DNA from 2 places in the Chelatococcus daeguensis genome. Region 2 is predicted to be linked to the other one. Evidence: predicted binding sites of a transcription regulator. Region 2 holds the regulator's gene; the other holds the start of a gene.
What was found. Region 2 encodes LexA, which represses DNA repair genes until DNA is damaged. Its sites were predicted from a motif close to TGTTCNNNNTGTGTTCNG; they were not measured.

Region 1 (3,765 bases), 1.4 Mb from region 2:
CGGTGCCAAGGAGATGCGTTTCGTCTGTCTGCTGGCCGCTCCGGAGGGTATCGAGAAGCTGCGCGGCGAGCATCCCGACGTGCCGATCTGGACCGCGGCCATCGACGAGCATCTGAACGACCACGGCTACATCATGCCGGGCCTCGGCGACGCCGGTGACCGCATGTACGGCACCAAGTGACTGCAGCCATGATCGTCGTCTTCGGTTCGCTCAACGCCGATCTCGTCACGCGCGTAGGGCACATTCCGGCGCCGGGCGAGACCGTGATCGGTCCCGGTTATGCCGTGCACCCCGGGGGAAAGGGTGCCAACCAGGCGCTCGCCGCCGCCCGGGCGGGCGCGCGGGTGATCATGGCCGGGGCGGTCGGGCATGACGGGCTCGCCAAGGCGGCGCTCGGCCTCCTCTCCGCCGAGGGTGTCGATCTCTCCCTTGTCGCGCGTCTCGATGAGCCGACGGGCGCTGCCTTCATCACGGTGGATGCGGCGGGCGAGAACGCCATCGTCGTCGCGGCCGGCGCCAATGGCCATGCACGCGCCGAGACGCTCGCCGGGATTGCCTGGGAGGACGGAGCGATCCTGCTCCTGCAACGCGAGGTGCCGGAAGCCGAGTGCATCGCCGCCGCGCGCATCGCCAAGGCTCATGGCGCGCGCGTCATGCTCAACCTCGCCCCGGCAGGACGGCCGGACCCGGAACTCGTGGCCCTCCTCGACATCCTTGTCATGAACGAGCACGAGGCGCGGGTCATGGCCGACGCCCTTGGCATCGCGGAAGGCAACCCGGATGCCATCGCCCGCGTGATCGACGCCCGCCACGGCATCGCGGCCATCGTGACGCTCGGAGCCGAAGGGCTCGTCGCCTGGACGGGCGGGGTGCGCCGGGCCGTGCCGGCGCCGCCCGTCGCGGTGGTCGACACGACGGCGGCGGGCGATACGTTCTGCGGCGCTTTCGCCGCAGCGCTCGCCGGTGGCTACGGCTTCACCGGAGCCTTGCAACGTGGCGTTGCCGCCGGCAGCCTCGCCTGCACGAAGGCCGGCGCGCAGCCGAGCATTCCGGACAAGGCGGCGATCGAGGCGCTGGTGGCGGGGCAGTTCGTTTGAGGATGTGAGGCCGGCGGCTTCCATGGGCTGTCATGCCCCCGCTTGTCGCGGGCATCCGCGCCGCGCCGAACATCGCGCAACGCAAGGGCGTGGATGGCCGGGACGCGCCGGCCATGACGGAGCGGCGGAAACGCAAAGAGACCCCCGATGGGCCGGTGCACCGCTTATCGAACGGTGCCCTATTCCGCCGCCCTGACGGGGCTGGCAATGGCCGGGCGCGGCTGCTCGGCATCGTCGAACTCGAGGGCGTCGATGCGCTCGCCGCGCTTGACGATCTTGTCGGTCGAGATGCGGATCTGGCCCACATCCTCCTGGGCCTGGCGGAAGTGGGTATCGAGCCTTTCCACTCGGTCGCTCAGGCGCTTCACGTCGTCGAGCAGACGCCGCACCTCCACCTGGATCTTCTGCGCCTCCTCGCGCATGCGTGCGTCGCGCACCAACGTCTGCATCACTTGGATGGCGAGCGCCAGGAGCGAGGGAGAGACGACCACGACGCGCGCACGGTGTGCGCGCTGCACCACGTCGTCGAAATATTCGTGCAGGTCGGCATAGATGGCCTCGGACGGCACGAAGAGCAGCGCCATGTCCTGCGTCTCGCCGGGGATGAGGTATTTCTCGGCGATGTCGCGCACGTGGGTCGCGACATCCGCCTTCACGCGCTGGCCGGCCTGCCGACGCGCCTCCTCGCTTTTGGCTTCGCGAAAGGCCGAAAAGCCCTCGAGCGGGAACTTGGCGTCGATGACGAGCGGATGGTCGCCCGGCAGGTGCACGAGGCAGTCCGGCCGCGTACGGTTCGACAGCGTCGCCTGGAAGGTATAGGCACCCGCCGGCAGGCCGTCGCGGATGATCGCCTCCATCCGTCCCTGGCCGTAGGCGCCGCGCGCCTGCTTGTTGGCCAGGATGTCCTTGAGGCCGACCACCTCGCCGGTGAGATCGGTGAGGTTCTTCTGCGCGGCGTCGATGACGGCGAGGCGCTCGTTGAGGCGGGCGATGTTCTCGCTCGTCTGGCGGGCCGTCGTCTCCAGCCCCTGGCCGACCCGGTGCTGCAGGCCGTCGAGCCGCTCGCTCAAGAGGCGCGCGAGATCCGCCTGGCGGGTGCCGAAGATCTCGGCCATCGTCTGCATGCGACCCTGCATCTCCGCCTGCAGGCGCGTCATCTCCGCCACCTTGTCGTCGAACTCGCGCGCACGTTCCGCCGCGGCGGCCGCCTCCAGCGAGCGCTCGCGCCCCGCTCGGGCGGTGCTGCGGGCGAGCAGCGCGAGCAGCAGGATGACGGCGAGCGCGAAGCCGAGCGCCACCTGGGCATAGGTGAAGGCGTGAGCGCCGATGGTGAGGGCGATGTCGTTCATGCACCCAACGCTAGCCGATTCGTGCGCCCGATGCGAACGAAAGCGGAACACGTTGACCGGCGCGACGGGAATGATTATGTCGCCTGTGTTCCAACCCAGCGTGTGCCATGACCATCCGTCGCATCATCGTCATTCCCGATCCCCGCCTGAAGCAGCCGTCCGCACCCGTCGAGGCGGTCACGGACGAGATCCGCCAGTTGGCCGACGACATGCTGGAGACGATGTATGACGCGCCGGGTATCGGCCTCGCGGCCGTGCAGATCGGCGTCATGAAGCGCATCCTCGTGCTCGACGTCTCGCGCGAGGGCGAGGACAAGCGCCCGATGGTGTTCATCAACCCGCAGATCGTGTGGTCCTCGGAAGAGACGAGCACCTACGAGGAAGGCTGCCTTTCCATCCCCGAATATTATGAGGAGGTGGAGCGGCCGGCGCGCGTGCGGGTTCGCTATGTCGACCTGGACGGCAAGGCGCAGGAGATCGAGGCGGACGGGCTGCTCGCCACCTGCCTGCAGCACGAGATCGACCATCTCGACGGGATCCTCTTCCTCGATCACCTGTCGAAGCTCAAGCGCGACCGCGTGATGAAGAAGTTCTCCAAGGTGGCCCGGCGCGAGGCGGCAGGGTAATCAGCACCATTGCCCGTCATGCCCGCCCCAGCCGCGGGCATCGACGCCTCATTGCGCAACGTTGAGGGCGTGGATGGCCGAGACGCCACCGGCCATGACGGGTGGAAGGCGGGCCATCGCGTAGATCCTGTTTCTGTCGGCAACGGCGGCTTTCGGCTGTGAGCGGCAGCAGAGTGCGGCGGCCGCGGAGCATGGGGCTTGCCCTTGCCTGCCGCAGGCGTTTAGGGAAGGGCGCTTGCGGCGCCGCTCGCCGCCCCACATCCGGCAGGTGCCATGTCGCTGCGCATCGTTTTCATGGGCACGCCCGATTTCGCCGTGCCGACGCTCGCCGAAATCGTCGGCCAGGGCCACGAAGTCGTCGCCGTCTACACCCGCGCGCCGGCCAGGGCCGGGCGCGGCATGGGCGAGAAGCGCTCGCCGGTGCACGAGATGGCCGAGCGTTTCGCCATCCCCGTCTATACGCCCAGGAGTCTGCGCGGCCCGGAGGAACAGGAGACCTTGCGTTCGCTGGCGGCCGATGTCGCGGTGGTCGTCGCCTATGGCCTCATCCTGCCCGTGCCGGTGCTGGAGGCGCCGAGGCTCGGCTGCCTCAACCTGCATGCCTCGCTGCTACCGCGCTGGCGTGGCGCCGCTCCCATCCAGCGCGCCGTGATGGCAGGCGATGCCGAGACTGGTGTTGCCGTCATGAAGAT
Region 2 (3,765 bases):
GCCGGAGGCAGTGCTCGGGCCGAGCTTCCAGATGTCGTTCTCGGCAGTGGCCTGTCTCGTGGCGCTCGCGGAATGGCAGGCGGCCCGTCCGGGCAGGGGCGAGGCGTCGCTCGGTCCGGTCGCGCGCGCCCTGTGCCATGCGTGGCGATGGACCGTCACCCTCGTCGTCACGACCCTGGTCGCCTCCCTGGCGACAGGGGCCTATGGCGCCTATCACTTCCAGACGGCGATGCCGCTGAGCGTGGTGGGCAACGGCATCGCGCTGCCCTTCGTCTCCTTCATCGTCATGCCGGCGGCTGTGCTCGGGGTTCTGCTCAACCCCTTCGGCCTCGACGCGCCCATCTGGTGGCTGATGGGGCAGGGCACGGCCATCGTGCTCGCGGTCTCCCACGCCATGCAGGACTGGCGCCTGTCCGTGATGGCGATACCGGCCTTTCCGGGCAGCGCGCTCATCCTCTTCTCGCTGGCGCTGCTCGTGCTGACCATCTGCATCTCGCCGCTGCGCTGGCTCGCCGCCGTGCCCGCGGCCGCCGCCCTCGCCATCGCCGCGGGAGCGGCGCGGCCGGACATCTTCGTCGACCGCAACGGTGCGAGCGCGGCCGTCCGGGGTGTCGAGGGGCGTCTCGCCGTGCTCGGCCGCGCCTCGTCCTTCGTCGTCGCCCAATGGCTGCGCGCAGACGGCGATGCGAGGCAGCCGGGCGACGAAAGCCTCAAAAGCGGAGTCTTCTGCGACCGCGACGGCTGCACCATGCAGGCGGTCGACGGCCGCATGGTCGCCCTGGTGCGCCGCCCCTCGGCCTTCGTCGAGGACTGCCGGCGGGCCGACATCCTCGTCACTGCGCTCACCGTCCCGCCCGGCTGTGCAGCGCCCGTGGTCATCGACCGCACGAAGCTGCGCGAGAACGGCGCAATGGCCGTCATCCTCGGGAATGGCGGCAGCGATCGGCTCATCGGCCAGTTGCCCTCCGACGAGCGCCGCGCCTGGATGCAGGCGCTTCCTTCACGACCGTTGTCCACGGCGGCCGGCGCCGCGACGGGCCGGCCATCGCCCGCGTCAGCCGATGAGACGGGCGGGGAGGATCAGGAGCCCGACGTCAGTAGCGACGCAGCAGATTGACGAGCTTGCCCTGGATGCGCACCCGGTCGGGGCCGAGCACGCGCGTCTCGTAGGCCGGGTTGGCCGCCTCGAGCGCGATGGAGGAGCCGCGGCGCCTCAGGCGCTTCAGCGTTGCCTCCTCGTCATCGATCAGGGCGACGACGATATCCCCTGTATTCGCCGTATCCTGCTTGCGGATGACGACCGTATCGCCATCCAGGATGCCGGCCTCGATCATCGAATCGCCGCGCACCTCGAGCGCGAAGTGCTCGCCGCTGCCCAGCATGTCCGGCGGCAGCGAGACGGTGTGGCTGCGGCTCTGGATGGCGGAAATGGGCGTGCCGGCAGCAATCCGGCCCATGACAGGAATCGCAACTGTCTGGACAGCGGGTTCGACCGCCTGAGGCGCCGGCGCGCGCACCTTGCCAAGCCCGCCCTCGACCACGCTCGGGTTGAAGCGCCCGCGCGGGGCTGCGGCGACGCCGTCGGGCAGGCGCAGCACCTCGAGCGCCCGGGCGCGGTTCGGAAGCCGGCGAATGAAGCCGCGCTCCTCCAGCGCCACGATGAGGCGATGGATACCGGATTTCGACTTAAGATCGAGGGCTTCCTTCATCTCGTCGAAGGACGGCGGCACGCCGGTCTCACGCAGGCGTTCGTGGATGAAACGCAGGAGTTCGTGCTGTTTGCGCGTCAGCATGGCCGGCGATCTCGCTCCCCCTCGTCGAATCGCATTGTCGATGCGAGTCGAAAACAAATCATGAACGAGATTAGACGTTCCCGGTGTGTTCCGCAAGTTCGACCGAGGCGAAGTTCAGAGCCGGATGATGCGGCAGGGCTCGCCCGCCCGGGCGGCGGGGGCATGGGGCGCACGCACGACGAGCGCCTCGGCCTCCGCCATGAGGCGCAGCATGGAGCTGTCCTGGCGCGGGAAGGGGCTGGCGACGAGGGTGCCGTCGTCGGCCGTCGCGAGGCGGGCGCGCAGATAGTCCTGCCGCTCGTCATTGGCCGGCAAATCGCTGCCGAGCCGGGCCGGCAGGGTCGCGATTTCGGCCGCATCCGGATCGCCGCTCAGCGCCCGCACGAGCGGCGCGAGGAAGATGAGCGCGCACACGATGCTGGAGACGGGATTGCCCGGCAGGCCGAGCACGGCCATGGCGCTGAGGCGCCCGTGCATCAGGGGTTTGCCCGGGCGCATGGCGATGCGCCAGAAGCCGAGCTGCCATCCCTGCGCCGAAAGGGCGCGCTGCACGAGATCGTGATCGCCCACCGAGGCGCCGCCGAGTGTCACGAGCACGTCGGCCCGGGCCTCCTTGGCCGCATCGATCGCGGCAGAGAGCGCGGCGAGATCGTCACCGGCGATGCCGAGGTCGATGGCTTCGGCCCCGGCCCGTTCGGCGATGGCCGCAACGGCATAGGTGTTGGAGGCGACGATTTGATCGGGTCGGCTCGGTTCGCCGGGGCGGACGAGTTCGTCTCCGGTTGCCAGAATGGCAACGCGCGGCCGCCGCACCACTGGCAGCGCCGCATGGCCCATGGCCGCGGCGAGCGCAACTGCCGAGGGGGCGAGTTGCCGGCCGGCCTGCAGCAGGATCTCGCCTTCGCGAAAATCGAGCCCGGCCTCGCGCACGAAGCGCCCGGCCGCCACCGTCGACAGCGCTTCGATCTGGTCGCCGTTGGCGCGGGCATTCTCCTGAATCAGGATGGCGTCGGCGCCCGCCGGCAGGGGCGCGCCGGTGAAGATGCGCACGCATTCGCCGGGCCGGACCGCGCCCGCAAAGGCATGACCGGCGGCACTGGTGCCGATCAGCGAGAGGCGCGCGGGAACGGCCGTGACATCGGCGGCACGCACGGCATAGCCGTCCATCGCGGAGGCGACGAAAGGCGGCTGGGTGCGCAGGGAGGCGAGGTCGACGGCCAACGTGCGGCCGGCGGCCCTGTGCAGCGGCACGGTCTCGTGCTCGCGAACGGGGCTCGCGCCGGCGAGGATGCCGGCGAGCGCATCGGCGACCGGCGTCAGGGCCAAGCTGGCCTCCTCATGCCGTCTTCTCCGCGTCCGGCCGGTCGCCGGCGCGGAAATCGCCGGACTTGCCGCCGCTCTTGGCGAGGAGGCGGATGCCCTCGATGCGCATGGCCCGGTCTGCGGCCTTCACCATGTCGTAGATGGTGAGGCAGGCGACGGAGACGGCGGTCAGCGCCTCCATCTCGACGCCGGTCTGACCCGTGACGCGCGCCTCGCCCGTCACGCGTACGCCCGGAAGCGCCTCGTCGATGGTGCAGTCGACCTTCACCTTGGTCAGGTTCAGCGGATGGCAGAGGGGGATGAGCTCATGGGTCCGCTTCGCCGCCATGATGCCGGCGATGCGGGCCGTAGCCAGCACGTCGCCCTTCTTGGCTTCGCCCGAGCGGATGAGGGCGAGCGTCTCCGGCAGCATGACGACATGGCCCTCCGCCTGCGCGATACGCTGCGTCACGGCCTTGTCGCCCACGTCGACCATGTTGGCCTTGCCCGAGGCGTCGACGTGCGTGAGCCGCGTCATGCCGCTGCAGCCTCGCCGAAGAGGAGGGCGCGGGTCGCGGCCGTCACGTCCGTCTGGCGCATCAGGCTCTCGCCGACGAGGAAGGTGCGGATGCCAACACCCGCGAGCCGCGCGATGTCGGCATGGGTGAAG

Region 1: BOQ54_RS16155 (DNA recombination protein RmuC) is a predicted target of LexA. The motif match lies at 2,480-2,497, and genes of this name have one in related genera.

What each region holds. Positions count from the first base shown of each region.
Region 1 is NZ_CP018095.1:3,406,241-3,410,005, reverse strand. Features, by position in the region: gene upp (uracil phosphoribosyltransferase) at 1-181, shown strand, start outside; gene BOQ54_RS16160 (ribokinase) at 190-1,098, shown strand; gene BOQ54_RS16155 (DNA recombination protein RmuC) at 1,278-2,447, opposite strand; gene BOQ54_RS16150 (peptide deformylase) at 2,555-3,073, shown strand; gene fmt (methionyl-tRNA formyltransferase) at 3,347-3,765, shown strand, end outside.
Region 2 is NZ_CP018095.1:1,966,461-1,970,225, forward strand. Features, by position in the region: gene BOQ54_RS09355 (ComEC/Rec2 family competence protein) at 1-1,117, shown strand, start outside; gene lexA (transcriptional repressor LexA) at 1,095-1,793, opposite strand; gene BOQ54_RS09365 (molybdopterin molybdotransferase MoeA) at 1,908-3,119, opposite strand; gene moaC (cyclic pyranopterin monophosphate synthase MoaC) at 3,130-3,633, opposite strand; gene trpC (indole-3-glycerol phosphate synthase TrpC) at 3,630-3,765, opposite strand, start outside.